DNA from 2 places in the Anaerobacillus sp. CMMVII genome. Region 2 is predicted to be linked to the other one. Evidence: riboswitches for the same ligand, from Rfam matches in the RefSeq annotation. Region 2 holds a riboswitch; the other holds the start of a gene.

Region 1 (7,599 bases), on a different contig from region 2:
CCAATCTCTTGTTGTGACATCAAATTTCCCAGCTTCTACAACAAGTTTTCCCGCAGTCAAATCTTCAGTTACGGAATAATACCAGGAGTTTCCACCAGTATCTGTATTATTCCTCATAATTTCAATTTCATTGTTTTCGTTTCTACGAGCACCATAATATTCTCCATTTTCTATACCAATGGAGAAACTGTATACAACCTCATCTTTCAAAAATTTCATAACACCAACAAAAAAACTATCACGCTCGGTTTCATTGTCTATATTGACAATACCATTTTCAATAAATTTTGAGTTCATTTCATTAATATGTAAGGGCAGATTCACGAAAGCATTAACTTTATTATCAATCTCATAGTTCATGTCTTCAGCCATAATTTCTATCGTTTTTTCAGCTGAAGAGAACCAGTTTGAAAATACAAAATAGCCTATTACACCAACTGTGGATAACATTAATAGGATAAAAACAAAGATCATAGAGGTTCTTATTGAGAAGTTACTATATTTTTTGATTTTTCTCATGGTTCCATCCTTAGTAGAATTAATGAATAAACTTTAGGTAAATGTTAAAAAATTTCAGCGGTTCAGCAGAATAATAATCACTCTAGCAGAATGATTATTCAGATAATTCAATTTACAATAAAAACATAAAAGTATAACGATTGTTATTTAATGTACTAATAGAAAATACCAGCATTAGGAAACCTATTAAATATAAAATAACATACCTACACGGGCACTAAAATGGATACTTGTTACAGAATTATGAATTATTTGGTAATAAAAGTTTGTACATAAAAATACAGAAATACATTCCTAAAGCATAGGTTGAAATCACTTGCTTTTGTTTCGATCTTAAAAAGAATAAATAGATTTCTAGTTTTGCCTGGGGCTGTTTCGGACTGTTTTTGCTTTTAAAGATAGTTTTCCTGACCGGAAAAGCAAGTAAAGGAGACTCAGTGAAAGGAAACATAAAAATAAAAGGACTCAACTTACCATTCAGCAAGAAGAGTCCCTTCCTTTATTTTTGCAAAACTACTACTAGCGTGAATTTCATTATCTTAATTAAGCGACATATGGAACTTAATAGCGATGTAAACTAAATCACCTTTAATAAGTATCCATCAATCACAAAACATCGTCCTTAAAACTATCATCCTACCAAATCCCTAAAGTGAAACCGGCCTCTTTCAACCCATTCACCTATACGAAAATCAATCTTCTGTTTAAACAAAGGCCCCTCAAAGGTAAACGTATGAAATTCTCCATTCTCTCCGCACGGATCAACATTCTTGGGTAATTCCTTAATAAAATGCTCGTCCATTTCTCTACCAAGAAATTCACTTGTCACCTTTTCAGTATCAATACAAGTTGTAATTGTCTTAAATCCTACTGAAAAAAATTCGTTAATTAATTCATCCGTTGATTGTCCCCAGAGTGGGAAGATTGCTTTCATCTTAAGCTTTTCAATTAGTTCTTCTCGATAAGCTCTTACATCTTCTAAGAAAATATCGCCAAATACGATGGTTTCGATTCCAACATTTTTCAATTCTTTTAATTGCTCAGACATTCTTTTTTGATAAACTTCGTTGGAGCTTTCCTGAGGGATATACATTTTTTTCAGAGGAATAGCAAGGCTCTCTGCTTGTTTTTCGAGTAGACTTTCTCTAACACCATGGATACTGATCCTATTAAATCCCTCTGTAACTGTTGTCAGTAGTGCTTCCACTTTGTATTGGTCAGCTTTTAAGATTTTATAAAGTGCGAATGTACTATCCTTTCCTCCACTCCATGACACAGCTGCTCGTTCTTTCATAACTATCACCTACTTATTTTTTTCACACAAAGGAGTCTTAACTACTTAGTTGGATTTAGAATAATCTGCGGTGAATCCTTCTGACTCGGATGATCAATGACAAAAGGTTTGGTATTGTAAATCGTTCCTATTAAATTTCCATCTATGACTGAAGTTGGCGTACCTACCTTTTCAACTTTACCTTCTTTTATCATTATGATTTTATGACAGTACAACGATGCTATGTTAAGGTCGTGAAGGATAACTACCACTGTTAATTGACACTCTTCTTGCCACCTCTTGACAATCTCCATCATTTGTAGCTGAAAGCCGATATCTAGAAATGTCGTAGGTTCATCAAGCATAAGTATGCTCGGTTCTTGAGCCATAACTTTACCTAAGGCAACTCTTTGTCTTTCCCCTCCACTAAGATTATCAATTGATTTATTTTCTAAATGTGTTAAATTCAATTTCCTGATCGTCTGATCAACAACATCATACTGATGAAGCCTTTCAGTAATCTCTTCACCCATCCAGTTTTGATAGGGATATCTCCCCATCTCGATAATCTCACGGACTGTAAAGCCTATATGTGGCAATGCTTCTTGCTGTAGTACAGCTAGCTTTCTAGCTAATTCTTTAGGTTTGTACTTCTTAATCGGTTTTCCATTTATCTCAACGGTCCCTCCCGTAGGAACTTCAGCACCAGATAATAGCTTCATTAGGGTTGATTTACCACAACCATTCGGTCCAATAATCCCTACGATTTCACCAGAATTTACTGACAAATTTACCTCTTTCAAAACTTCCTTTGATTCATACTTCTTAGAAAGATTTTTTGCTACAATCATAAATTCACTCCCCTTTTTCCTTTCTTTAATAGATAAGCAAAGAAAGGTGCACCTAAGATGGCAGTGACAACACCTAAAGGGATTTCTTTTGGCATTAAGATCATTCTTGCTATCGTATCAGCCCAAAGTACATAGACTGAGCCAATAAAAACAGAAAGTGGTATGATAAGCCGATAGTCTGGACCGACAACCATTCGAATGAGGTGAGGGACAACTAAACCTACAAATCCAATTACCCCCGAAACAGAAACGGCTGCTGCAGTTAATAAAGTTGATGTTATTAAAACGATCATCTTTGTTCTTTCGACATTAACACCTAAGTGAAGAGCTTGTCTTTCACCCAATGTAAATAAGTTCAATGCTCTTCCTTGCGTTAATAAAATCACGATTCCTACTAAAACATATGGTGCCATAACTTTTGTGTATTCCCAGCCACGCATGGTTAAACTGCCCATCATCCAAAAATGATCTCATTTATGACTGTGTTCGACATTGAAACCATTAGCGAAATAAATGAACCTAGAAACGCCTGAACGATCACTCCAGATAGTATTAGTGTTTCTTTTTTTATTTGACCATTTTTCATGGCTATTTTGATTACTACTAACAAAGTTAGTACTCCTGTTATAAACGCAACAACTGGGATAGAGTACTTACCAAAAGTGCAGTTTGTAAACCAAACAAAATGATAAATGCAGCTCCTACTGAGGCACCCGAAGATACACCCAAGATGTACGGGTCGGCTAATGGATTTCTTAATACCCCTTGAAAACCAGCTCCTGCAACCGCTAAAGCCGCCCCAACTAGAATAGCTAGAACAATTCTGGGTAATCGAACATTTAGGATAATTGCTTTACTAACATCATCTCCATCGCCTAGTAGAACAGACCAAACCTCAGTGAGCGGAATCATCGCGGATCCTATCGATAAGCTTACTATAAAGGAAAAGAAGAGGAGCAGTGTTGCCCCTCCCAGATAGAGAAGTAATCCCCTTTTCACTACTCAGCTAACTCCGGATGAAGTACTTTAAAGATTTCAAGTAAACTATCAGTAATTCTCGGTCCGACACGACTAGCTTTATTTGAGTCAATTCCAATGACGTTATCATTTGAATGGCTGAAATAACTTCCCAACCGTCTCTTGAGATAATCTGTTCCTTATTCTCTTCCTTTATCCCTTCTTCACCAGCTGTATATAATATTACCTCTGGGTTTCTCTTAATCACTTCTTCAGCACTTACTTCAAACCAACCTGTCTGGTCAGCAAAAATATTTACTCCGCCCGCTAACGTGATTAAATCATTAGCAAATTCACCTGTACCAAATGACCATCCTGCAGAATACTCTGCATATACTTGTTTCGGAGCTACATTGGCGACTTTTACTTTTACAAATTCTAGTTTTTCTAACATTCCCTTTGTCACAGCTTCAGCTTCTTCTTGGTGATTAAGGACGACGCCGATTTCCTCGATTGCTTGAATAATTTCTTCAACTGATTGTGGGTTTGACCCAAACACCTTTAAGCCCTGTTCTCTTAATTCTTGTGCTACTTGCGCTTGTAACGCAGCGTTAATAAAGATGACATCTGGTTGCAAAGCTATTAATTGCTCTAAATTCAATCCAGAATATGTACTTCCAAGCTTCGGAAGACCAGCAGTCTGTTCAGGAAAATTGGAAAAATCATCTACTGCTAGTACCTTATCACCTGCTCCGATTGCGAACAGAATTTCTGTTTCACTTGGGATGAGTGAAACTAGCTTTGTCGGCTCTACTTCAAATGTAACTTCTACCCCTGTTGCATCTGTTAATGTTAAAGGATATTGAGTTTCTAGTTTTGGTTCTACCTTTTCCTCAACCGCCGAATCTGTGGATACCTCTGGTTTAACTTCTACCTTTACTTCCTTTGTGTGTTGCAGCCTACTAAACCAACAGCTAATAAGACTGTTATGATTAGTACTGCAAGTTGTCTAAACATGTTACTCATTTTTCTTCCTCCTCAATGTGTTTTGTTTCCTTGCAAAGTAAAAACCCTCTACTAAAATAGGTAGAGGGTGGTTAAAGGCACATGTAAAGCATATATACAAAAAAACGTAAGAATACGGTATGTATATATCGCAATGTATCGCCAATAGCCATCCTTTTACCACGAAGGATATAGCTAAAAGATATTGGCGACGTGTCTGACTTTAACAGTTGCGGGACAGTGTCGGATTTTCACCGAACTTCCGTCATCCAAGATCTTATATGCTTAAGTTGTAGTATGCTAAAAACTCTTAATTTAGTTAAATACTAAATTTGTTATTTACTATAACTCTATTTATCTATTAAATCAATAATTTTATTTAAACTTTTGCTTGTACAAACCCTGTGTCGAAAATAAAATACATTTAATACACTTTCACTTGTCTTGTGGCACTAATATTACCTTTTGAATCTTTTGCAGTAACATTAATGAGTGTTTCTTTGCGTTGTTTCGGAATATAAATCGTAAAACTCCCATAAGCGTTTGCCTTAGCTGAATAAACCTTTGTACCAATTTTAGCAGTAACAACAGAGTACTTTTCTGCTTTACCAGTAACTGTCGTAGAATAATACCTAACTGGATTTACAACTGGTATATTCGGTGCTACTTTTACTACCTTTACGTTTCTAGCATAGCTAACCGCCCCTGAACTATCTTTTGCTGTAATGGAAAGGGGCGTCTCAGCATTTTGAATAGGAATCGATACTTTGAAGTTACCATTCGCATCTGCTTTACTAGAATACGTTTTTGTTCCGATTTTCACAGAAATCATGGCATACTTTTCTGTTTTCCCCGTGACTGAAGTGGCTTTGTTATTTACCGCATTGACGACAGGGAGATTTGGCGCAACCCTTGTGACCGTTACAGTTCTAGTCGCACTAGTATTTCCGGTACTGTCTTTCGCTTTAACTGAAATGATTGCTCCAGCATTCTGGACGGGAATTGATAGTTTATAATTACCCTTTTCATCCGCTTTACTTGAATACGTTTTTGTTCCGATTTTCACCGAAATGGTAGCATACTTTTCTGTTTTTCCTGATAAAGACGTTGCTTTATTATTTACTGTATTGACGACAGGAACATTTGGCGCGACCCTTGTGACCGTTACAGTTCTACTGGAACTAGTGTTTCCAGAATTGTCTTTCGCTGTGACTGAAATGACTGTTCCGGCATTCTGTATTGGAATTGATAGTTTATAGCTACCCGATTCATCTGCTTTTCCTGAATACGTTTTTGTTCCAATCTTCACGGTAACTGTAGCGGCTTTTTCTGTTTTCCCAGAGATAGTAGAAGCCTTATTCGTTACCCCATTTACTTGTGGAACAGCCGGGGGGTCACATCTTTAACGGTTACGTTCGTTGATGCACTGATGTTACCCGCATTGTCTTTGGCAGTTACCTTAATGACCGTACCTGCAACTTGGACAGGAATTTTAACAGAAAAACTACCATTTATATCGGCCTGACCAGCCCCAATAACACTAGTACCAATTTGAACTTGAACAGTTGTCAAAGCTTCAGCCTTACCAGTAACAGCACTACTCTTATCCGTCACTATGTCCACCACTGGCTTTGTAGGAGGAGTAACGTCTTCAACAACAACTTCTGTTTTTGTTTCATTTCCAGCATTATCTTTAGAAATGATGGTTAATTTCGTTCCAGCCAGTTGGTGAGGGATAGCTACCTTAAAGTCAGGGTCATCAGCAACAATAGTTGTACCGATGAGTAACCCATCTTTTAATACGTAGATTTCGGCACCTATTTCGGATACACCATAAAGGTAGTCGCCATTGTCTCCTAATCGGTATACATAAAGAGGAGGCGGGGTTACATCTTTCACCATAACAATTAATGGCTCACTTTTGTTCCCTGCCTTATCTATAGCAATAATCTCGATCATTGTTCCTGGCTTTTGTGGTTGAATATAGCTTCCAAATTCTCCATTGGAACTTGCAGTTTGACGTAATAGTTGAGTAGAACCTGAAGTCACAACAACGATTGATCCTGGTTCTGCAAGTCCCCTAATAAAATTGGCTGCGTCAGTAATTTCCTCAGTTAATTGAGGTTTCGCTGGAGGAGTGACATCTGCAACTGTAACTGTAACAACTAAGCTCTTATGGCCAGCATTGTCTTCAGCTTGGACCTCTATCATACTATCTGCATGGAGTACGCCTGTTCTGATCTTAAATTGGCCGTCTTGATCGGCATTGCCTATAGCAAGGACTTTCCCCACTGACGAAACAGTAATCTTAACACCAGGTTCAGCTTTACCCGAGACGTAATCTATCGCATCTGTCACTTCGTCAACAATCGGTGCCTTAGGAGGCGTCGTATCGAGAACAATGGTAGTTAAAGGTTTACTATAACGGTTATAGCTGTCAGTTACGAATATCGTAAGCTCAGTTCCAACTCTTTGGTTTGGAATATCCACTGAAAATGTTCCATCATGAATCGAGAAGCCTGTGCCTATCTTGCCATTAGCGTTCCAAACTTCGATTTCGCTATCAGCATCCGTCAGACCAGTAACCACTTGATGACCATCCCCCACCGAATGAACGAAAGGCACAGTAAGTTCTCCAAATGGATATCCATGATCAAATGGCTTGTAGGCAATCGGATCTATTTTTAACAAAGCTCTATAATTTAGGTTATCACTTGCATCAATGATGAATTGGTTTGCTTTTGTTATGTCTGTAGTTCCCCAGTAATTATTTGCTCCATCAAAGGTGAGCAGTTTATCACTTTGAAATTTTATAAAAGCATGATCTAATCCGAAAAAGTTATTTCCTGACAATTCAAGGTTTGGACTTTGACAGTCATAACTACAACCAATACTAATGTCAGGGGACTTTGCATCACCCGTGATGTTTAAAAATGTATTATTGGTAATTTTTGTATTTTTAGATCCAAGCCAAACATCTATTGTAGCGTTTTG
Region 2 (7,599 bases):
ATGGTATTTTGAACAAAGCATTGAAGTGAATCCTGATGCTACGGATGATTTGCCAAAAGCGATTAAAAAGCTTTTTCAGCAAGTCGTAGCCTTAGAAAAAGAGCAAATGGCCGAAGTCGATGTTCAGGGACGAACATGGGTTGTTTTAATGACTCCATTATATGACGAAAGTTTTGTTCGTGGTGCTGTGGCCGTACTTCGTGATATGACTGAAGAACGACTGCACGATAAACTTAGAAAAGATTTCATTGCTAATGTTTCGCATGAATTACGGACACCAATTGCGATGTTGCAGGGGTATAGTGAAGCTATTATTGACGATATTGCAGGCTCTGAAGAAGAGAAGAAAGAGCTAGCGCAAATTATCTATGATGAATCATTAAGGATGGGGCGGCTAGTAAATGAACTTCTTGACTTAGCCCGTATGGAGGCTGGTCATATTCAGTTGAATATTGAGCCAATAAATATTAGAGAGTTCGCTAGAAGAGTCTTACGAAAATTTCAAGGGGTTGCCAAAGACCATAATATTCAGTTGAAAGCGGAAATAGCTGAAGTAGAATCAGAAATCATGGTTGATCCTGACAGAATTGAGCAAGTTCTAACAAACTTAATTGATAATGCGATGCGACACACGAGTGTTCAAGGATCAGTAACTTTAGCCGTTTCCCCACTTAGAGACGGGATAAAAATTGATATTCGTGACACTGGTTCAGGAATTCCTGAAGAAGATCTACCATTTGTCTTTGAACGGTTTTATAAGGCTGATAAAGCAAGAACAAGAGGAAGATCAGGTACAGGTCTTGGACTAGCTATAGTTAAAAATATCGTAGAGGCCCATAACGGTCACGTGTCGGTACACAGCAAATTAGGTGAAGGAACGACATTTTCCTTCTTTATTCCTTCGAAGAATGAAGAATGATAAGTTTTTTTAACGAATAAGATTGTTTCTTATGAAACATTTGTTGTATTGAGTTCGGAGTTATGAGTGTCGAGTTGCGGAGAGATTAGCTTCGGAGCAAATTTTTCATTAACTCAACACTCATATCTCAAAACAAAAAGGAAAAATTCCGATGCGGAATTTTTCCTTTTTTTACTACTTTTTCGCATCCTTATAAATTTCACGCATGACATGAGCTAATTCTGGAACGATAAGTTTGCTCATGGCCAGCTTTACGGCCCCGCTTGAACCGGGCATTGAAAAAATAGCGGTTGCACCACGAACTCCAGCAATGGCACGACTTAAAATAGCAGCTGGACCAATGTCTTCTGCATAGCTTAGGTAACGAAAGATCTCACCGAAACCAGGCATTTCTTTGTCTAACATATCTCGTACCGCTTCGTATGTAGTATCTCTAAATGTAATCCCAGTTCCGCCATTAAGTAAACGGCTTCTACCTCTGGCCGTTCAGAAGCCTCTCGGATCAATGATTGAATTTGTGTATATTCATCTTTAACAATATGGTAGTCTATGACTTGATAACTACCATCTTCTAAAAGTAATTCTTTTATTAGTTGCCCGCTTTTATCTGTTTCCTCTGTTCGTGTATCTGAAACAGTGATAATCATAACATTAACTGATTTGGGTGCTTCTTTTCGATGTTCCTCTACTGCCATCTACATAACCTCCTAAAAAATTGTTTCTAACATGTAAATTATAGCATAATTTTAAAAAATAAGACAAAATGCTGTTCATAATTAGCAATTATTATGTATAATATAAATCAGTAAATCAATAATCTTTAAGGTCACTTTATGTTAGTAGAGTGTTAAAAGGGAAGCTGGTGTAAGTCCAGCACGGTCCCGCCACTGTAAAACGCTAGAATGTTTTAATATCCACTGTCATCAAATTGATGGGAAGGAAAAACATTTGCAATGCGTAAGTCAGGAGACCTGCCTTAAAGAAACATGTGATGCCTTCGAGGAAAAGGTCAAGCAGTTATGTACATTGTTGTTTTTAATAACTTTGCATATATCTGACTAACCAAAGTTCCCGTTGTTGGGAACTTTTTCTTTTTTCCAAAGTTCTTTAAGTTTATTGATTTGCGAAATAAGGGAAAAGGAGAATGTAGTATGAGAAAATTATTATTTTTGGTCACAATCTTTTTTGCTTTGTTAACTGTGGGGTGTTCTAATGAGGTTAAGCAAGAAAGCAGCACTTCAGCTGCAAATGCACAAATCATCCTTGTGGTTGATGAAGAAAGTGAAGTTTTTGAAGTGGAATTTGTTGAAGGCTTAAGTTTAATGGAAATCATGAAAGAAAATTTTGATGTTGAAACAGCTTTTGAGGATAGTTTTATCATCGGAATTAATGGTTTGCTAGCTGATGACTCTGCCAAAATGGGTTGGATGTATACGATTAACGGGGAATTCGCTATGAAAGGCGCGAATGAGTATACACCAGAAGATGGCGATACAGTCGAATTCAAGTATGAATCTTGGGAGTAGCTCATCAACAAGACTTTTGACTACTCTTGCAATGCTCTCAAGCTTGGCAGTTGTCGGTCGGATAGCCTTTTCTTTTTTGCCTAATATCCAACCAGCAACTACAATTATACTATTAGCAGCATTATCTTTTGGACCGATTGCCGGAGTTGTCATTGCAATAGTAAGTACAGTTGTAACTAACTTTTTCCTAGGGGCCGGAATGTGGACGGTTTGGCAAATTGCCGCTTGGTCAGTGATAGCTTTAATTACTGGAAGCTTGGTAAATGTTCATACTAGGATACCTATATATATCCTATCTCTTTATGCGGGGCTCTGCGGTTTGATTTATGGATTAATTATCTCAATACCTATGTCAAAGTTTGTGGGAAGTTTTTGGGCTTATTATTTGTCTGGCTTACCGTTTGATATAAGTCATTCCATTGGTAATATTGTGTTTTTTACTCTAATGTACCCAATATATTTTAAAGTCTTTAAAAAAAATATTAACATCATTAGGAAAACAAACTAAATCCATATTAAAAAGGAGGGCTTACTATGAAATTGTACACAAGAACAGGTGATGAAGGGAAAACGAGTGTTATTGGTGGAAGGGTGGATAAAGATGACATTCGTGTTGAAGCCTATGGTACGATTGATGAAGTTAACAGCTTTGTTGGTCTTGCGGTAACACAGCTTAATACAGACCTGTTTCCAGATATATTAAAAGAGTTGGAAAAAATTCAGCATGAGCTTTTTGACTGCGGTGGTGATTTAGCACTTCTTTCGACTAAATATCCTTATAAAGCTTCTTCCGAGATGATTACTTTTTAGAAGAACGTATCGATGCCTATATCGCTGAAGCGCCACAACTTGAAAAGTTTATTTTACCGGGTGGTTCAAATGCAGCAGCAACAGTTCATATTTGTCGTACTGTCACTCGTAGAGCCGAGCGTTTAGTCGTTCAATTACAAAAAGTGGCCGATACAAATCAAATAGTATTAAAATACTTAAATCGCTTATCTGACTATTTCTTTGCTATTGCGAGGGTTATTAACTTTCGCTATGGAGTGAAAGATGTAGAATATGAGCGCAGTGCTTTAGTTTTCCGTGATGAACCCTCAAAGAAGGAACAATAGGATATGGGAGATGTAGACTTATACACGTCTACATCTCTTTTTTTTGCGTAAGCTATTCTTTTGTGCTTTAATCATTTCTTTCTGCCACCTAAAAACCTAAGGACCTTTGAGAAATAAATAGCAATAATTTAGCAGTTAGATCACTTATTTTTCAGTGAAAATTTTTTTCCAAATTATGTTATCAAAACTATGTCCACATCCATATATTATTTCGTATGCAGTTAGAAGGGGGAGATTTATGAAGCAAGTAATCACTTTATTAACTTCACTTTTTCTTTTAAGCGGGTGTTTAATCCTTAACAACGAGGGAGAAGATAGTGCAATAGAAAGTAGAGGAGCACACTTACTGCGTGATGTATATTTATATGAAAAAAAAGAACAAGACCTTCTTTGGACGCTTATAGATGATCGTACAGGGGAAGAAGTAATATCCATACATTTATCTGAGTTGGATTATCAGGTTGGTAAAGGGATTGATAAGCAGAAAGCGGCCCGCCTTGCAAAAGAATTAGCATTAGGAATTGATCAATCACTAATTAACCCGAGTATTACAAGAGAGGGAATAATTAAACCTGGAAGAAATAGAGTGATCTTATCTGAGCAGGAGTTAGTAGATAAGTTGCTAAGTTTAGCTTATTCCAATAAAAGACTACTTTTGCCTATCTATACAGAAGAGCCAAAAGTAACAGTAGAAGACTTAGAGTTAATTAAGAACTCGTTGCTAAGCACCTATTCAACTAATTTTAACCCGAACGTAGTCGGGAGATCTGTAAATATTAAATTATCTTCGCAAGCTATTGATCATTATGTAATTGGGCCTAATGAAATATTTTCTTTTAATAAAGTTGTTGGTCAAAGAACAAAAGAAAGAGGTTATCAAGAGGCCATCGAGATTATTAATAAAGAATTTGTAACCGGCATCGGTGGTGGCATATGTCAGACATCATCAACGTTATTTAATGCAATTGACGGAGCCGGCTTAGAAGTTGTTGAAAGATACAGTCACTCAAGAGAAATAGGGTACGTCCCTGCAAATCGTGATGCTACAGTTTCATGGGGGGGGCCAGATTTCAAGTTCCGAAACAATTATGACATTCCCCTATTGATAACGACAGAAACCAATCTCCAAACAGGGAAAATTGAGGTTCAGGTATATGGACCATCTGTACCAGGTAAGTTGTTGGTGACGACTGATTAATGACCACAAATGAATTAAGGATATTGTGTCTAGTATAGTAAGCTTTGACTTTCGAATTACTGTAAATGTATAAACATATAAATAGACCTTAAGTAAAATCCTTAAATCGATGAAAATTAGCCACTAGATTATGCATAGTTGAAAAATTAGATGGAGTGATTTAGTGGCTTAGAACATTTCAATGAATAATTAGGCAGCTATTTGGAAAATCTTATAAACGTTTCGTCAAAAAAAGAATATAAATTAATTGTTATATATTCTGGGATGCTTCCATAGGATAGCATTGGGGGAAAATTGATTTATTAAACAGGAGGATCACATGTACGACTATTTAAGACGGTTTTTAATTGTAATGGCTGTTGCCCTTTCAATTGGTATTTTGTTTGTAAGTGCTACAGTATCTTTCGCTGAATCAAACGCTAACTATGAAGAAAGAAACTATATTTGGCCAACTGTTGGTGTCGTAACTGACACCTTTGGAACAAGAAATGGAAAACATTATGGAATTGATATTGCAGCTCCAAGAGGGACAACAGTAGTTTCAGTAAGTGATGGAATTGTCACAAAATCATATAACTCTAGTTCATATGGTAATGTAATATTTATTGGTCACACAGATGGGTACGAAACAGTTTATGCCCATTTACATAAACGTTTTGTAGAAGAAGGAGCAGTTGTCAAACAAGGTGAAGAAATTGGTATAGTAGGGAATACAGGTAGATCATCAGGAGATCATTTACATTTTGAAATACACGAAGGAAATTGGACAATGTCCAAAAAATATGCTGTTGATCCTATGCAACTCTTAGAGGGTAGTGACAAACAAGTAGCCTCGGTCTCAAATTCTATATATGACGAAGCGACCATTGAAAGTGGACAAACTTTATATATAAAAGTTAAAGAAGGAGATAGTCTATGGAGTATCGCAAAAGTGCACGATGTAACAATTGAGCAAATTCAGAAGTGGAACAATTTATCTTCTGACAAAATAAAAATTGATCAAAAGCTTAAAATTGTTCCTAAAGGTAAGTATGTGGTTCAAAGTGGTGATACTTTGTGGAAAATAGCTGAACAATCTGGAACCACGGTTTCAAACATTAAGCGAATGAATGGACTAAAAGGAGACAACATTCAAGTAGGTGTGTTGTTAACTGTAGATAATTAGTGTAATGATTAAAGGTTGTTTCAAAATCTTAGAAAATCGTCACTTCGATTTTCGAGATTTTTGAACAGCCTTTTTTTGTAAGGTAGCTTATTAAGATTTCTTACAAGGAAAACCTATAAGCATAAATGTTTAAAAAATAGTCTTTTTTTACGGGAATTTTTAAATACGGTGCACCGGTAATATGATAAAATAATTCTTGAATTTATATTAACATTACACTGAAAGTGGTTTTAGAATATGCTCAACGCGAACAAAGCTGAAATAAATACAGAAGTAGTTCAATGGTTAAACAAAAAAACAGCATCCTCCAATGATAGAGTTGTGTTAGTAGATGGTTTTAGCTTTATGCTTTTGAAAATAAAATTACAGGGATCAGTTCGTCTAACGAAAGAAGAGGTCTTTCATCAGCGTTTCTGGAAAAGTTTAGACAGAACCCTAAATTATCAGTTACATCGTAAAAAAAGAATATGACTTTATCTCTTTATCAATTTTACTACGCAGTTTCAGTTTCGGAAGGTTTTATTAGTTTTGAAAATGGACTTGCCAGAATTACAGATCGAGGAATTGAATTCTTAAAGATGCCTAATGATGAACAGTTAAGTTTTCTTTTAGGGAAGATTTGGTGATTTAACGCTTCACTATATCAAAGGGAACAGGTATAATAGTTAAAATAATTAGTTATTTAGGGTGTGAATGTCTAGCGACTTGTTAGGCTACTGCCAGTATAGCTTGGCGGCTTGAAGTCTGAAGCGGCAGAATATGCTCTAAGTATGCCTTGCGCTCTATTATTTGAAAGGAGTTTTTTAATGTTAACAGATTATCACAATCATCTTGAAAGAGGAACGTTAACGTTAGATTATTTGAAACAATTTACCGCTCAAGCTAAAGCAAAAGGTATTGAACATTTTGGAATCTCAGAACATGCCTATCATTTTTATCAAACGAAAAACATCTTAAGCAATTCATGGGTAAACGAGCGTAGGTACTACGATATGGAAGATTACATATTGTTGTTTCAACAAGCATGGGATGCTCAAATTGATGTCAAAATGTCGATTGAGATGGATTATACCCCAGGGAAACATCAAGAAATGGAGCAATTCATAAAAAATTATGATTTTGATTATGTAATTGGCTCTATTCATTGGATCGATGATTTTGGAATTGACTTAGGCGAATATAGGCATGAGTGGGAGCGCCGAGATTTACATGAAACCTATACCAAGTATTTTGATCAAGTTGTCACCTTAGCGGAGTCTAATCTATTTGATATTATTGGCCATATTGACTTAGTAAAAATATTTAATTATATACCTAAAGATGATGAATTTTTATTCGCTCAGTACGAACGAGCTACTACTGCTCTAGCCAATTCAAAGACGTGTGTTGAGATTAGTACTGCTGGGCTTCGAAAGCATGTTGGACAGATTTATCCGGACAAGAAGCTTTTAGAGCTTTGTTATCAAAAAGGAATTCCAATCGTTCTGTCATCCGATGCACATGTTCCTGAAGACGTAGGAAAAGATTTTGATAAGGCAATTGCGTTAGCTAGCAGTGTCGGATATTCTTCAATTATGACCTTTCAAAAAGGCGAGCGGAAGGAAGTTCCTTTAGGCTAGAATGTATAATGTGTGAAAAACAATAGAAATAGGGTCGAGGACGTTGTGAAAGTTACA

The links. Region 2 has a riboswitch for cobalamin ahead of H1D32_RS14890 (DUF4430 domain-containing protein). Riboswitches for the same ligand answer to the same signal wherever they lie in the genome.
Region 1: linked by a shared signal. The riboswitch ahead of H1D32_RS04625 (ABC transporter substrate-binding protein) and the one ahead of H1D32_RS14890 (DUF4430 domain-containing protein) in region 2 are both predicted to bind cobalamin.

The regions. Positions count from the first base shown of each region.
Region 1 is NZ_JACEHK010000002.1:90,147-97,745, reverse strand. Features, by position in the region: gene H1D32_RS04645 (cache domain-containing protein) at 1-519, opposite strand, end outside; gene H1D32_RS04640 (Dph6-related ATP pyrophosphatase) at 1,151-1,813, opposite strand; gene H1D32_RS04635 (ABC transporter ATP-binding protein) at 1,855-2,643, opposite strand; partial or broken gene H1D32_RS04630 (FecCD family ABC transporter permease) at 2,640-3,642, opposite strand; gene H1D32_RS04625 (ABC transporter substrate-binding protein) at 3,650-4,387, opposite strand; adenosylcobalamin (AdoCbl) riboswitch at 4,770-4,896, opposite strand; gene H1D32_RS25275 (Ig-like domain-containing protein) at 5,030-5,824, opposite strand; partial or broken gene H1D32_RS25270 (Ig-like domain-containing protein) at 5,798-5,965, opposite strand; gene H1D32_RS04610 (Ig-like domain-containing protein) at 5,977-7,599, opposite strand, start outside.
Region 2 is NZ_JACEHK010000010.1:265,144-272,742, forward strand. Features, by position in the region: gene H1D32_RS14880 (cell wall metabolism sensor histidine kinase WalK) at 1-919, shown strand, start outside; partial or broken gene H1D32_RS14885 (MogA/MoaB family molybdenum cofactor biosynthesis protein) at 1,094-1,614, opposite strand; cobalamin riboswitch at 1,726-1,912, shown strand; gene H1D32_RS14890 (DUF4430 domain-containing protein) at 2,071-2,445, shown strand; gene H1D32_RS14895 (ECF transporter S component) at 2,405-2,953, shown strand; partial or broken gene H1D32_RS14900 (cob(I)yrinic acid a,c-diamide adenosyltransferase) at 2,980-3,560, shown strand; gene H1D32_RS14905 (VanW family protein) at 3,799-4,758, shown strand; gene H1D32_RS14910 (M23 family metallopeptidase) at 5,078-5,923, shown strand; gene H1D32_RS14915 (histidinol-phosphatase) at 6,730-7,542, shown strand.